DNA from 3 places in the Paenibacillus sp. FSL R7-0204 genome. Region 1 is predicted to be linked to each of the others. Evidence: riboswitches for the same ligand, from Rfam matches in the RefSeq annotation. Region 1 holds a riboswitch; each other region holds the start of a gene.
The links. A riboswitch is a leader RNA that binds a small molecule or an ion and turns the genes downstream of it on or off. The one in region 1 is predicted to bind cyclic di-AMP.
Positions count from the first base shown of each region.

Region 2: it holds a riboswitch for cyclic di-AMP, as region 1 does, so the genes downstream of both, MKX42_RS16420 (APC family permease) here and MKX42_RS00500 (C40 family peptidase) in region 1, are expected to answer to the same signal.
Region 3: it holds a riboswitch for cyclic di-AMP, as region 1 does, so the genes downstream of both, MKX42_RS31620 (hypothetical protein) here and MKX42_RS00500 (C40 family peptidase) in region 1, are expected to answer to the same signal.

Region 1 is NZ_JBBOCA010000001.1:97,925-103,017, forward strand. Features, by position in the region: gene MKX42_RS00490 (hypothetical protein) at 1-147, shown strand, start outside; cyclic di-AMP (ydaO/yuaA leader) riboswitch at 361-499, shown strand; gene MKX42_RS00495 (C40 family peptidase) at 557-985, shown strand; cyclic di-AMP (ydaO/yuaA leader) riboswitch at 1,373-1,515, shown strand; gene MKX42_RS00500 (C40 family peptidase) at 1,520-2,011, shown strand; gene MKX42_RS00505 (GNAT family N-acetyltransferase) at 2,257-2,742, shown strand; gene MKX42_RS00510 (c-type cytochrome) at 2,870-3,226, shown strand; gene MKX42_RS00515 (4a-hydroxytetrahydrobiopterin dehydratase) at 3,358-3,633, opposite strand; gene MKX42_RS00520 (hypothetical protein) at 3,842-4,135, opposite strand; gene motA (flagellar motor stator protein MotA) at 4,339-5,093, shown strand, end outside.
Region 2 is NZ_JBBOCA010000001.1:3,689,937-3,695,029, reverse strand. Features, by position in the region: gene MKX42_RS16425 (ABC transporter ATP-binding protein) at 1-541, opposite strand, end outside; gene MKX42_RS16420 (APC family permease) at 728-2,545, opposite strand; cyclic di-AMP (ydaO/yuaA leader) riboswitch at 2,675-2,834, opposite strand; gene MKX42_RS16415 (disulfide oxidoreductase) at 3,061-3,495, opposite strand; gene MKX42_RS16410 (DsbA family protein) at 3,492-4,250, opposite strand; gene MKX42_RS16405 (sensor histidine kinase) at 4,344-5,093, opposite strand, start outside.
Region 3 is NZ_JBBOCA010000001.1:7,294,313-7,299,405, reverse strand. Features, by position in the region: gene MKX42_RS31635 (zinc-dependent metalloprotease family protein) at 1-504, shown strand, start outside; gene MKX42_RS31630 (hypothetical protein) at 524-1,216, shown strand; gene MKX42_RS31625 (hypothetical protein) at 1,340-1,537, shown strand; gene MKX42_RS31620 (hypothetical protein) at 2,085-2,537, opposite strand; cyclic di-AMP (ydaO/yuaA leader) riboswitch at 2,672-2,841, opposite strand; gene MKX42_RS31615 (hypothetical protein) at 3,048-3,296, opposite strand; gene MKX42_RS31610 (glutaredoxin family protein) at 3,403-3,645, opposite strand; gene ytxJ (bacillithiol system redox-active protein YtxJ) at 3,642-3,968, opposite strand; gene MKX42_RS31600 (SDR family NAD(P)-dependent oxidoreductase) at 4,197-4,919, shown strand; gene MKX42_RS31595 (ThuA domain-containing protein) at 4,969-5,093, shown strand, end outside.

The sequences.
Region 1 (5,093 bases):
CTGCTCTGCAGCGCCTCTGCTCTGTTCTATCCCGGATTGCCGGCCCTTATGCTCCGCCAGGCAGCTCCGCTGCCCTCCACGCTGTTCGATATGTGGGGAATCGCTGCCCAGTACCACCTTTGGTCCAATAAATCATTTCCACAATAATAAGCTGCTGAAGCGGCATACTAAAGAGAGTCACAGCCCCTCTATCCGGGAGCAGGACTCTTTTTTGCTTGAACCGGAGGACAAAAGCATTTGCAAAAGGATAAATCCTCTGATACAATGATGGCTGTACTAGTAGTAACAAACTTGTAATCTTTCAAGCAAAATCTTCCGTAACTATTGCAATTTAATCAATGCCGATAAGTAACTGTTCTGGTGCATAAAACGCCGAATTCCCTGCACCGGGAAGTGGGGGAACCATATTTTGGGTGAATTGATCTCGCTTTAGAGGGGTCATAGGGGAACCTTCTACCGAATCCTTAAGCTAACCTCGCAGGCCCTGGAAGGAGTACATCTTTTGATTAGTCAGAATTTCAAGAAAAAATGCACCGCAGCAGCGCTGGGTCTTGTGATGGTATTCACACTCGGAGCGGGCAGTGCCTTCGCGGATTCCAAGATGGATACTGTGATTTCAAAAACTATTGGAACGTCGTATAAAACCGGGGGCACAACCACCAGCGGCTTCGACTGTTCCGGATTTACCAAGTATGTGTTCAAGAATGTCGGGCTTACCTTGCCCCGTACCTCCAAAGCACAGTTCAAAGTTGGAACAAGTGTATCCAAGAGCAATCTGCGTTCCGGTGATCTCGTGTTCTTCAATACCCTGGGTAACGGAGTGTCCCATGTCGGTATTTATGTTGGAAACGGGAAGTTCGCACAGTCCTCGAGTTCACGTGGTGTTACCATCAGTTCGATGAGCCAGTCCTACTGGGCCAACCGCTACGTTGGCGCCAAACGAGTAATGAGCACAACAGCCTACCAAGCTGTCGCTTACGATTGACCCCTTGAAGCATACCCCGAATATTTCAGCCTCTAACAACTAAATGTAACTTATACGAGCCCGGGATGATTATTGCCGTAATCATTTCCGGGTTTTTCCTTTTCCTTATTCTACCTTTTACCCGAATCTGCAGCCTTGAAACAGCATTTTCTTGCAAAAACAAAGAAAAAATCATATAAAATAATCCCTGCGCATAGATATGAGTCTTTCGAAAGGACTATAACTCTAAAAAACAGCAAAAAAGATGCATTAATATGTTATAAGTGATTGCCAAGCGCCTTAGTCTTTGTTACAATTATCGCAGTGAGCTTTTAGTAACATTTTTGTAATTATTGAATCGCTTTTAACAAAGGTTTTGTCATGTATTGAATGAACCGCTAATCCTAATCAACAGTCGTGCCGAGTTCCCTAATGAATTAGGGAAACGGGGGAACCACTTTGGGTGAATTGACCTCCTATTCTAAGAGGGGTCATAGGGGACCTTCAACCGAACCCTTAAGCTAACCTCGTAGGCATTGGAAGGGGTATTTACTTTTGAAGAAGAAGCTAGCAGCCGCAGTACTAAGCTTGTCCATTATCTTCACCATCGGAGCAGGAAGCGCTTTCGCGGATTCCAAAATGGATAAAGTGATCGACAAAGCCATCGGAACCAAATACGTGTCCGGCGGTACATCTACTAACGGGTTTGATTGCTCCGGATTTACAATGTATGTTTTTGATAAAGTCGGCATTAACCTGCCACATCAATCCGGCTCCCAGTATCAGATGGGCTCTGCTGTATCCCGTGACGAGATGAGACCGGGCGATCTTGTATTCTTCAATACAAGCGGTAAGGGCGTATCCCATGTCGGTATTTATGTTGGTGACGGCGAATTCGCCCATGCCTCTTCCTCGCGTGGTGTAACCATCAGTTCGCTGAGTGACAGCTATTACGTCAACCGCTACGTTGGCGCCAAACGAATCATGAGTACAGATGCCTACAAGACTGTTGCTTCGGATTCCCAAGACAACGATGATGTACAATAATTCTTTGTAACCTACGCTCTTTTCCGAGATTTTTGCCGAAATCTTGGAGAAGGGCTTTTTTTGTCTATAAAATTACTTACCCGTCTCTATATTTGTAAAACACCGATTCTGCACATTTGGAAAATAATTATTGACGTTTGTCAAGTTTCTGCATTTCCGCAAGGAATTTGCGTCGAAACTGGCTGTTTTTGTATATAATTAATAGAAGAAATGAATTTATGTCCCCTGAAAGGAGGCCTCCCCTAATGATTAGCTCCCCGCTAACCTTTTATGTGGTGCCTATGGAGCCGCAGCATGCCGCTGAGATCTGTGAGTGGAGCTACAAGCCGCCGTATAATATTTACGGCTGGATGTCCTGGGAGCAGATGCAGGCGCTGGGCGTGGAGTTCGGAGACCCGCAGCTGCGAAGTAGGCAATATGTATCGGTTGTGAATGGAGAGGGGGATCTGTGCGGCTTCGCCCAGCTCTTTCCGATGGAGGGGGTAGTCCGGCTTGGAGTCGGAATGCGGCCTGAGCTGTGCGGCCATGGAATGGGGCATCTGTTCATGAAGGCTATTGTGCAGGCAGCACGGTCGCGTTACCCGGAGCGTGAGATCGACCTGGAGGTGCTGACCTGGAACCAGCGCGCCATCCGCGCTTACCAGAAATGCGGGTTCACTATAACGGATACCTATGAACGCCGCACCCCGACCGGCAACAAGCCTTTTTATTGCATGGTCTATGAGGAATAGCACCGGAAACAGATTGTTTTTCAAAAAAATGGATCATTTGTGTTCATTTTTTTGACACACATACTATGATAACGCTTCACCATCCGCTATAATGGAGTCAGCAGCTTACATGGAGGGACGGATGCAGATGCAGAAATGGATCATGAGCGGTTTGTTTTTTGCCGCCTGTGCCTTTGCAGTAATCTTAATGTTTACCTTACCAGGTAAATCCGAGGTAGCCGAACAGAACAAGCCGACCATGCCGGAAGTTGTACTGGACGCTGCGGCCGCAGAAGCCACAGTGAAGGCCAATTGTATCTCCTGCCACGGTGACCAGCTTCAGGGCGGGGCGGGACCCAGCCTGCAGCAGGAAGGCGCTTCGCATGACGCAGCTCAGATCTACAGCATAGTCACCAAGGGCCGCGGACAGATGCCTTCCTTCAAAGACAGGCTGGCCCCTGAAGAGATTGCGAATGTAGCCCTATGGCTGGCAGAGAAGAAATAATCCGCAACCTGTACTCACACCATGCTCTTCATTCTAAATGTATAATGCCCGTGACGAGGATAACGAATGATCCTTGCACGGGCATTTTTATTGAACAGATATTCCTGTTGTCTCCATAGGGGCCTTGTCCTCTAGCGGGTCTTCTCGAATGCCTCATTAAATTCATGCGCCTGGCGGAGATTAAGCTTCTCCACATCTGCAGCCAGCCGCAGAACAACCGTTTTGTAATCAATGGTGATATGCGGGTGATGGTCAAAAGCCTCCGAGATTGTCGCTACCTCATCTACAAAAGCAATTCCCTTCATATATTCACTGAACATATATTTGCGCACCAGCCTATCCCTCTCCAGCTTCCAGCCCTCAAGCTTGCCGATCTGCTCCTGCAGTTGTTCCTCAGTTAATTGCAATTCGTTTCCTCCCTTGCTAAGTTAACGGTTCTTTAAGCCTGCTCTTTCCTTCAAATAAAACATCCCTCAGCTTCTGAAAGTCAAGGGATGTGCCAGGCCAAAGATTTTTGATTAAATGTATTCTGACATCCCGGCAATTAGTACTCCACTTCCAATTTTAACATGGCCGGATGCCCGGGACAAACCTGCTGCCGCATTTTTCCCTGCTTTATACAAGAACGACCGAAGCCAGATCCTCATCGCCCAGCAGAATATTAATGCGGTGTGTTTCTTTATCGTACATTACAACTCCGCTGCCCACCTGAATGACCGGCTCATTGCCCAAGGCGTAGAACAGGTCTTCCGCAAGCGCCTCCCAGACCTCCTGCCTCGATTCCTCCGGCAGATTCGTCCACTCTTCAGGCTCCATTTCAAAAAAAATGTACCCGTCTGCAATCCGTCCAACGGCTCCTGTCAGTTCAACCAGAATTTCACCGTAATCTCTGCCATGCTTAACTCCCACATCAATCACTCCGTTTTCTTTGCTGATGAATAATAACCTACCTTATCTATTATAGCCGAAAAAATCACTTCACAAAAAAGGGAATGATGTCGATAAAGAAGAATATACGTGATTTGGTTACGAACAGAGTGTTCTCCCGCGGTTCAAGGACGAATTACGCGGTTAGTCGATCACTTCTTAATTCTCATGGACGAGGTGCATAAATGGAAATCTCAACAATTCTAGGCCTGGTGTTTGGTCTGATCGCAGTAATCTGGGGGATGATACTCAAGCATGCTCCACTTGCAAGCTTGAACAACCCCGCTGCCTATGTCATTATCTTTCTTGGCACGGCTGCCTCTATCTTCATGGCCTTTCCGATGTCGGAAGTCAAGAATTTCCCTAAGCTGTTGAAGATCCTGTTTACAAAGAAAAAGATGGTCGGTAAGCCCGAACTGATTACCATGTTCATGGAATGGGCTTCCATTACCCGCCGCGAAGGGCTGCTTGCTCTGGAGTCCAATGTCGATGAGATTGAAGATAACTTCCTCCGAAACGGCATGCGGATGATTATTGACGGCAATGATCAGGAGTTCGTCCGTGATGTATTAATGGAAGATATCCATGCCACTGAAGACAGACATAAAGCCGGGGCCTTGATCTTCTCCCAGGCCGGGATGTACGCACCTACGCTGGGGGTACTCGGGGCTGTTATCGGGCTGATTGCCGCCTTGGGGGATATGAGTAACATGGACGTCCTGGCCCATGCAATTGCCGGTGCCTTCATTGCAACCCTGCTTGGGATATTCACCGGTTATGTTATGTGGCACCCTATGGCGAACAAGCTGAAGCGGATATCCAAACGCGAGATTGAAGTCCGCCTGATGATGGTGGAGGGCCTGCTCTCCATTCAGTCCGGGGTGTCTACCATTGCCATTAACCAGAAGCTGTCCGTCTTCCTGACTCCGTCCGAGCGTGC
Region 2 (5,093 bases), 3.6 Mb from region 1:
GAAGCACCTCCAGCTGATGGGCCATATCCAGGAAGGTCGTCGGCTCATCAAGGAACAGAATATCTGTCTGCTGTGCCAGTGCCATGGCGATCCAGGCCCGCTGCCGCTGTCCGCCGGAGAGGCGGTCAATCGGCCGGTCACGGAATTCATTCATGCCGGTCAGCGCAATCGCATCGGCAATAATGCTGCGGTCTTCAGGCGTCAGGCTGCCGAAGCCCTTCTGATGCGGATACCGTCCATACCCTACCAGCTCAGATACCGTTAAGCCGTCCGGGGCAGTAGGATTCTGCGGCAGAATCGCCAGCTGGCGGGCCACCTCTTTGGTGGAGAGATTGTGAATAGACTTCCCGTCAAGCATGACACTCCCGCTCTTCGGCTTCATGATCCGGGCCATTGTCTTCAGAATCGTGGATTTCCCCGAGCCGTTCGCCCCGACAAGCGCCGTAATCTTCCCTGTCGGAAGCGACAGGTTCAGCCCCTTCACAATCATAGTCTCCGCATATCCGATGCTCAGCTGCTCTGTATTTAAACGTTCCGACATGATAACACTCCTCGTATAAATGTAATGGAGCAAGGCTCCTCTATTATAATTTAGCTATAAAACAGACAAGCTCATTTATTGCTTATAGATTGATGATATTGATTCTCATTATCTCTGTCAACTAAAACGTAAAAACGGCCGCCTCCGCATGAAGCAGAAACAGCCGTCTTCCTATAATCTTCTATATTATTTATGCAGATGGAAAGGAACCGTGGCGATGACAATGTCCTTCTGATTCATCAGATATGAACGGATGAACAAGCTGGTCTGATTATGCAGCACCGCCTGCCACCAGTGCTTGGTCACGAATTGCGGAATCAGGACGGTAATATGATCCGTTGAAGAGGTCTTCCACTCTACTGTATCGATGAACTTCACCAGCGGGCGGATAATGCTGCGGTAGCGGGAACGCAGGACGATCAGGCGTACGCCGGGGTTCCACTCCTCCCACTTCTGCTCCATCTTGTGAATCTCTTCTTCATCGAAACCTACATATACAGCGACCACATTATCCGTCAATGACTTCGCATAGCTGATCGAATGCAGTACAGCGCGGGTCACACCGGCGACCGGAACGACTACGGTGCTTCCTTTGATACAAGGCTTATCGGTTGCCGGACAAATCCGCAGCTGATCGGCAATATTCATATAATGACGGTGAATCCGGTGGAACACGATAATGACGACCGGCAGGAAAATGAAGGCCATCCACACGCTGGAGAATTTGGTGATGATGAAGATCATGGTGATCGTTAACGTGGTGAGCATCCCGACCGTATTCACGGCGAACTTGCTCTGCCAGCCTTGCGGCTTCGTTCTGTACCATTGGACCATCATGCCTAGCTGCGACAGCGTGAACGGAATGAATACCCCTACTGCATATAATGGGATGAGTCCTTCTGTATTCCCGTGAAATGCCGCTACCAGCACTGCCGACATCACGCCGAGGAAAATAATACCGTTGGAGAAGCCCAGCCGGTCGCCGCGCACCATGAAGGCATGGGGCAGATATTTGTCTTTGGCGAACATGAACGCCAGCAGCGGGAAGGCTGAGTACGCCGTGTTGGCTGCCAGAAACAGGATAACCGCAGTAATCCCCTGGATGAAGAAGTACAGTCCGCCGCGCCCGAAGGTAGATTCGGTAATCTGTGAGACCACGGTAGCCTTCTCATCGGGCATGATGCCGTACCAGTAAGCGAGCAGCGTAATGCCCGTGAACATCACCCCGAGAATGAGGCCCATGAGCATCAGCGTTTTAGCTGCATTTTTCTCCGCCGGTGCTTTGAAGTTAGGAATGGCATTGGAGACTGCCTCAACCCCGGTCAGAGCCGAACAGCCGGAGCTGAAGGCCTTCAGCAGCAGGAACATACTCACGTTCGATACCGCCGAGCCAATCTCAGGAACGTGGGCATGGGCGCCGCCGGTCATATATTTGAAGACCCCCGAGATGATGAGCACGAAGATGGAAACAACGAACAGATAGACAGGGATGGCGATGAACGAAGCCGATTCGGTCACCCCGCGCAGATTAACAATCGTTAAGAGTACGATAACAGATACCGCTATGAGGACACTATGATTATGCAGATTTGGAAAAGCTGAAGTGATCGCATCTGTCCCCGCCGAGGCGCTTACCGCCACCGTCAGAATGTAATCCACCAGCAGCGAGCCGCCGGCCAGAAGCCCCGTATGCACCCCAAGATTGGTTTTGGCTACAATATAAGCACCTCCGCCCTGCGGATAAGCGAATATCGTCTGCCGGTAGGACAGGATCAGAATGGCCAGCAAGCCCAGTACGGCTAATGCGATTGGCAAGGAGTACCAGATAGCGGTGAATCCGGCGGCCACCAGTACAATCAGAATTTGTTCTGTTCCGTAGGCTACAGACGAGAGTGCATCAGAAGACAGGACAGCCAGTGCTTTCACCTTGGATAACTTTTCATGATCGAGTTCGTTCGACTTCATCGGACGCCCGATCAATAGTCGTTTAACCTTGCTTACCATTGTAGTAACAGTTCCTCTCTTGGTTAAGTTGAAACGGGCTTTCCCTGCGCTGTTTTCATAAGTGGATTTCATAAATGCAGGCACCAAAATAAGCATACGGAAATGATCCGCATGCCTTCGAGTGCATGGTCATTATCCCACTGCTGGCTTACGAGGTTAGCTGGCGGATTCGGACTGTGGTAGCCCTACGGTTACAGCCCTTGCGGCCTGCTCCGATTCACCCCTTTTGGCCTTGGCCAAAGTGTGGTTCCCCCGTTTTTCCTTCCGGAAAATTCAGCGCATATTCAACTTCTCACAAGGACTAATATTAAGCTACAATGCGACTTCCGTAAAGCGTGGAAACAAATGAAAAAAGAATGAAAAGCACTCAAAACAACCAAATTCATCATCCGGTATGTCTTGATCTTTCATTCTCTTTCATTATCCCTTTAACACGTGATTTTACAGGGTTTTTGTATATTATTTTTCACTAAAATTAAGGGCATTCTCTTCTCTTCCTTCTGCCCCTCAGCTTCTTACTCCGCTGGCTCCTCTTTGCGTCCTGTCCAGAGCAGAATGGAGATTAAGGCAAAGGCTATAAGTGCAAGCAGAGGGACCGTTACAAATCCGAACCAATTCAGATAATCCTTGTTGCACGGTACGCCGATGGTGCAGGGAAGCACCTTGCTGAGCGCCGGAATTTTCTGCTCTGCATAATGATAAATAGAGATACAGCCGCCGATCAGACTAAGAGGAAGCACATAAGGAATGATCCGCTTGTCCGCCCGGTAGGTGGCGATCCCCAGCAGGAACAGCTGCGGGTACATGAAGATCCGCTGGAACCAGCACAGCTTGCAGGGCTCGTAATGCAGGACCTCACTGAGATACAGGCTGCCCGCTACAGCTACCACACAGACGAACCAGGCCAAGTACAGACAATTACGCCGGCAGAAGGCAGAGAAGGCGGTCATTGGGCGGCCCCTGTTCCCGCTGCTGCTGCCTGAATCTGGGCGTCAATCGCCTCCATATTGAACGGCTCTTTCACCTTGATGCCGTTCACGAACAGGGATGGCGTATTCGTTACGCCTGTATCGGTGCCCAGCTTAATATCCCGGTCCAGCTCCTTCTCATAGGTACGGTCATCAATATCCTTGCGCATCAGGTCATAATCCACCGGCAGCTCCAGCTGCTTGGCAAGACTCACCATGAAGTCAGGTGTAGCCCACTCCTTATCTTCATTTCCCTGATTGGCATAGATCGCATCGAAATACTTCCAGAACGCTTCCTGGTTCTGATGATACACCGATAACGCTGCCAGGGAGGCCGTTCTGGAATCCGTGCCGAGGAAGGCCAGATTCACGAAATAGAAGGCTGCTTTATTTTGGTCCACATAACCTTGAACGATCTGCGGTTTGATCACACCGGTGAACTGGGCGCAAGCCGGGCATTTGAAATCGCCGAATTCCACAATTTTGACCGGAGCATCCTCCTTGCCAAGCCGCATCATTTCGCTGTAATTGAAGGCAACCGGCTTACTGTCTGTACCGGCAGGCGAAGAGTCCTTCGAAGCCAGCATGAATAAGCCTACAAAAATAATAACGACAATAGCTACCGTACTCACGATCAGAATTCTCGTTTTCTGCTTCTGCTGTTCCTGCTCTGCCCTGCGCTTCTCCTGCTTGCTCATCTGGGGAGCCATGACATTGTTCTTTTTTGTTTTGCTCAAAGAGAGTTCCTTTCCGTCCTCAGGACTGTCGTGATAAAAGAATAGTTACTTTCAAATTATATAATGTTAACTCTCTTGTTGGCAATCGCTGTCTTATACGGCTTCGTTCTCGTCTGCTGGCTCCCCTTCCCCGGTATCCTTGCCGAAGAATATCTCCGGGGAATGCTCCTGCGACTGCAGCTTAATCCTGAAGAAGAATTGTGTGCCGCCACCCTCTGCCGGTTCTGCCCAGATCTCCCCTTGCATCAGGTCTACCAGCTTCTTGCAGATCGCAAGACCCAGACCCGTGCCGGGGTATTTGCGGGTATGCGACCCGTCCACCTGGGAGAAGGACTGGAAGAGCAGCTGAAGCTTATCCGGGGAGATACCAATGCCGGTGTCGCGCACCATGAATTGCAGCGCCTGAGCGGTCTCCCTGACGCCATAGGACTCCACCTTCACCGTTACCGTACCGGATGGCGTGAATTTCACCGCATTGCCGATCAGATTGATCAGAATCTGGCGGACACGCGCAGCATCCCCGGTGAACTTGTCGGGAAGCCCCTCTTCGATTACAAGCTCCAGAGATAACGGCTTGTCTTGTGTGCTCACCGTGAACAGATCCATACAACCTTGGAGCAAAGCCTTCAGCCCGAAAGTATCTTTGTTCAGCAAGAGGCCATCCGCCTCTAGCCTGGAGATATCGAGAATATCGCTCATCACATGCAGCAGAGCGTGGCTGCTTGTACTCTGAAGCCGCAGGAGCTCCAGATGCTCAGGATTGCTGATCTCCTCGGCCAGCAGCTGGTTGACGCCGATAATGCCGTTCAGCGGTGTGCGGATCTCATGGCTCATCGTGGCCAG
Region 3 (5,093 bases), 7.2 Mb from region 1:
AATTTAAAAATTAATGGAGATAACTTGAGCACTGAGTATACCAGCGCATATTCCACTGCTTCCTTTTTATGGTCAACATATTCAAAAAAAGTTACAACGAGTCAAGCTAGTTTTGGAGCCTCTACTCTTGATATAGCTTCAGCTACTAAGGCTTATTGGGACCAACGCTTCGGTGTTATCGGTACAGGTATACTTGGAATAACTGACTCCAAGTCAACTGATGGATATATTATTAACTCTTCAAATGTACAAAACTCTTCAAGGAAGGTCCGGTACGCACAGATTTTTATGACACCCTATACATCGATGTATAGTAGCTCCGATAAGAATAATCATAAAATCGCTACAATTACCCATGAAATTGGCCATGCGCTGGGGCTTGGTCATCCTAACGAATATTATTACCCCACTAATGCTGAGTCCATTATGCGAACTGGTGGAAGTTATGAAGGATATTATACTCCTAGAGCACACGATATTAATGACTTGACTAATAAATATTAAATTTATAAGGAGGATTGAGATGAATATAAAAAAATTAATGACCCCTGCGGTCATGGCATTTATCGTACTGGGGCTGATCACAGGCTGTTCAAGTGTTACTTCCTCAACATCAGATATGTCTTCCGCCACAAGCCTTTCTCCGGAGAAAATAAAAGAGCTTCGTAAAACATATCCTGTATCCACTGGATCACCCCAAAATGTCGATCTACAGGATTTGACATTTAAGCAGGTGCTGGATTATACGGATTCGGTTATTATAGCGGAGGTCATTCAGCAAATGCCGGATTTCAGCGTGGATCTAATTACGGAGCCAGGTACTCCGGAGGGCAATTTGGCTGAGAAATTAGAAGCAGCCGGAGAGCAGCCGTATCGGCCGGAGTTCACTTCTTTTCAAGTGAAGGTAGATGAAGTCGTCACAGGCGAGGAGGTTGGCAGCACCATTAACCTGATTTACAACTCTGAGTTTAAGGGAATTGAACCCGAACTCAAACCAGGTATGAAAATTGTCGTAGCCGTGAAAAAGGGTGTAGGTAAAGAGCAGGAGGGAAGCTACTCGTTTACGCGATATGGTACGTATTATGTGGTTGAGGACGATTATGTTCTATCTGCGTTTGAGGGTCAAAGTGAAGAAATGAGAGGCTTCTCCCAGGATACTAACGGCTATAAACTGGATAATCTTATTAGTGAGATTAAGGCTTTAAAAAGCAATTAAAGGTATCCTTTAAATCATGTGACGATCATTCCCTAGAGTCTTGCTTACCCGGACCCTGAACTGGTGAAAACGCCGGAGATGGTGTACCTTAGTAGTATTAGTCTTTAGGAGTGGTGAATGGTTGTGAAGAAAAGTAGACAAACCCCCGTGCTGGTCGCGGCTTCTATCCTGCTCATTATTGTCAGCAGCCTGATCCCCTCGGATCAGTCGACTTGGCTGGGGGCGTTACAGACCCTTCTGCTGGGAGCCGGACTGCTCGGCTGCTGTATGGCTTTTTGGCGGTTTGCCAAGGGCGGCAAGGGTGGCAAGGGCAAGAGCTGAGTTCTATGTAGTGAACGGCAGGCGGAGACAGGATCAGTGCATGGGATGATCGAGCTATGTAAGATGAGCCAAGCACTGCATGGGTGCTGGTACTGAGAGTCAAGGACTAAGTCGCGGCGGATGCTGCGGCTTTATTTGATAGAATTTATATGTTTTGGGGTCCCCGCAAAAGTACCTGAATGAATATCGAAGCTAGAGCCCCATTGAGGGGTATTTTGTATTGTAGGCGGACTCAGAGGCCCTTATTTTGTGAAAAAGACCGATTATCTCCCCGTTGCGGACTGAGAGGACCTTAACGGGCTGGGTGGAGCAGAAAATGAGGCGGAATGGGTTAATTAAGCGCCTCTCAGTCCGCATGGCCTTCAGAATAGTCTCATTTGCCGAAATAGCGGATTTGTAGTCCGCAGCCCGCCCGCTATCTCCTTCTGCCGCACCGGTATCCTAATTCCGCCACATCAGACTCCTTCTGCCATACCCGTATCATAACTCCGCTACATCCAACTCGTTCCGGCGCACACATTCCCATAGCCCATGCTAATCACCCACCTCATCCCGCCGAAGGGCGGTGGACCGCAGGCAAGGCAGAATGTGCGGCTGCCATCTGCTCGCGTATTCCTCTTAGCCGGGCCTTCAGCTCGGGGATGCTGCACTCCAGGATCCGGCTGATGTCGGGCAGGGGGAGCTGGATGCCGTACCATAAGGCACTGGCAACGTGATCGTCCCAGTTAAGCGCAGAAGCGGATCGGCTACGGTTCCGCGCGAGCACGGCACATTGGCGGATGCACTCTTTGTAGGCAGCCGCAGCAGCGCCGTCCCCTGAGAGGCTGCTCTTGAGCCATAGTGGATGGAGTGCCACGAAGGTGGCGGTGGTTGCTTGCTCGGCGCGGGCGCCTTTTTCCAGCAGCAGACAGCTAAGCGCATAGACGGGACTGCTATATTGCCGGGTGTAGTGGTTGAATCCGGCAGCAGCAGCTGCCTTGGGCGATAAGGGGTCAGGCATGTGGTCACGTTCCTTCCTGAATCTATACTGTGCAGTTCATTCCAGCGCGCAAAAAACCGCAGGCAGAGGAGGACCTCTGCCTGCGGTTTTGGGTAACAGGCGTAAGACGCCTGGCACAAAAGCATGGCGGATCAGGGCTCTCTCTTGGCGCTTACGAGGTTAGCTGTCGGATTCGGACGGTGAGAGTCGCCCTACCTGCCGGAGACCTGCGCGTGGCATTCTCCTTCGGATTCACCCCAAGTCGGCCTGACGGCCGGATGGTTCCCCCGTTTTCCACATGACGGAAATTCAGCGTGCATGCATATGCTCATTTTCATGAATGCGTTCATTTGCTTTCAACACGAATCATACTCTTTTCGGAGGGGGTTTGTAAAAATGGAAAAGAGTGCTATTCGTCTTTTTTTCAGCAAATGGCTGAATGGCAGTGCATAGGGAAGCCAAAACTCATATATGTAGCAGTTTATCTGCCATTTATCTCGCTCAAGCGCTGTTTTTTATTTTTGGCAGAGATCACCACCAAAGCGGAACCTTCTGATTCTTCCAGGCAATCATCCGCTTCACCTCACGAACGGTTCCAGTTGTAATCTCATAGTCGCTGCGGTTGGTGGCATGAAGGTCAAGGAAGTGCAGCATCCCTCCATAAGTCCCTACAGCCAGCAGCGTCTCATCCGAATTGACAGCTAATTGATTGACGTCGCTTACATAACGCTGCCCTTCTTCACGCCATTTGGCGGCATGCTCATCCTGTAGCCACTTCAATTGATCAGTCCTCCTGTTCCAGATATATATAAATATACAAATTTCACATCAATGAACCGCAAAAAAAGGTGCTGCTCCTCTTGAGAGGACAGCACCTTTGTGTATATTACAGAACAGCAGCATCCATAAGCTCCTGGAGCTCAGGAAGATTGAAGCCCTTGACTGCCCGGTCCCCGGATACGGTGACAGGAATGCCCATGAAGCCCAGCTTCTCTACTTCCTCTTGATAGACGGAGCTTGTCATCACATCCCGGACCTCGAAGGGAATTCCTTTGCTCTCCAGCAACTGCTTGACCTGATTGCATTCGCTGCAGCCGGAGGTCGAGTAGACAATTACGTTCGCGCTCATTGTTCCACTGCTTCCTTTATCGCTTTTTGGGTAATCTTCCAGTGTGAGGTGTTCCAGCGGACTTCGCTGTCCTCCAGCAGGAAGATTTGCGGGGATTCATGCTTGATTCCGAAATCCTCAGCAATCTGATTGGAGACAGGACGGTCTTCGATTACATGGACCACGGCTGCAGGAGTATCTGAATGCTGTGCATAGGCCTGGAATTCTTCATTGGCCTTGGCGCTGATCGGGCAGGTGGTGCTGTGCTTGAAGAGCAGTTTTTTGCCAGGCTGCCCGATATATTGCTGTAATTCTTCTTTAGTGTGGATTTGTTGAATAGACACCTTAGGATCACCTTCCCGGGTAAAAGTTAATGAAACCTGTTGTCAACAATTGTGTTGTTAACAACTATTAATCTTGATTGTAACATAGTTCAAAATTAAAGCAAAAGTAAAGTTAAGCTTAGCTTGCCCCTCCCTTGCAGGATGTTGTTAACGGCGCGAGGCCATGCTAATGTGAGAGGGATGAACCTAGGCTCGGTGCATAATCATGCAGATATGAGGGGGGAGCTAATGAAAAGGGTTGCTTGTGTTACCGGTGCTGACCGTGGACTGGGATTGTGCCTCGTTCGATCTCTTTTGGAGAGTAAGTACATGGTGTTTGCCGGACAGTATTTGCCGGACCCTGCGCTACTTGAAGCTTTGAAAGCGCAATATCCGGATAGCCTGCGGCTGGTCCCTCTTGATATCGGCAATGCAGGGAGCGTAAAGGAGGCCGCACGGAGTATTGCCGGGAGTACAGGGCACCTTGATATGATTATCAATAATGCGGGGATTATCCACCGGTCGGATGATGCAACGGTGCTCGTGGATATGGATGATGAAGCGATGGCGGAGATTTATAACGTGAACACGCTGGGTGCGCTGAGGGTGAGCAATGCATTGATGGGCTTACTGCTGCAAGGCCGACAGCGTCTGGTGGTTAATATCTCGTCAGAGGCCGGAAGCATCGGACGGAACAAGCGGATCAATATGTATGGCTATTGTATGTCCAAGGCCGCGCTTAATATGCAGTCTTCGCTGCTGCACAATCATCTGCGTACGATGGGCGGACAAGTGCTGGTCTTCCATCCCGGCTGGCTGCAGACCTATATGAACGGGGAGAAGGATGCGAAGGCGCCTGTAACTCCTGAAGAATCGGCAGGCAAAATTATGACGATCGTTCATAACCACAAGATGTATCTTGCTGAAGAACCGGCTTATATCGATCTGGACGGCAATCTCTGGCCCTGGTGACACGAACATTCAGGACAGGCTATCTTGGCAAAAGAGAGGTGTGTACATCATGTCTTCATACAAAGCACTGGCGTTCGGCAGCTATACCGAAGTGAAGTATCATCCCTTCGAGGGGGTAGACCGTGAGCTGGAGCAGCTTCTTGAACCGGAGTTCCAGGTAATTTGTACGGAGGA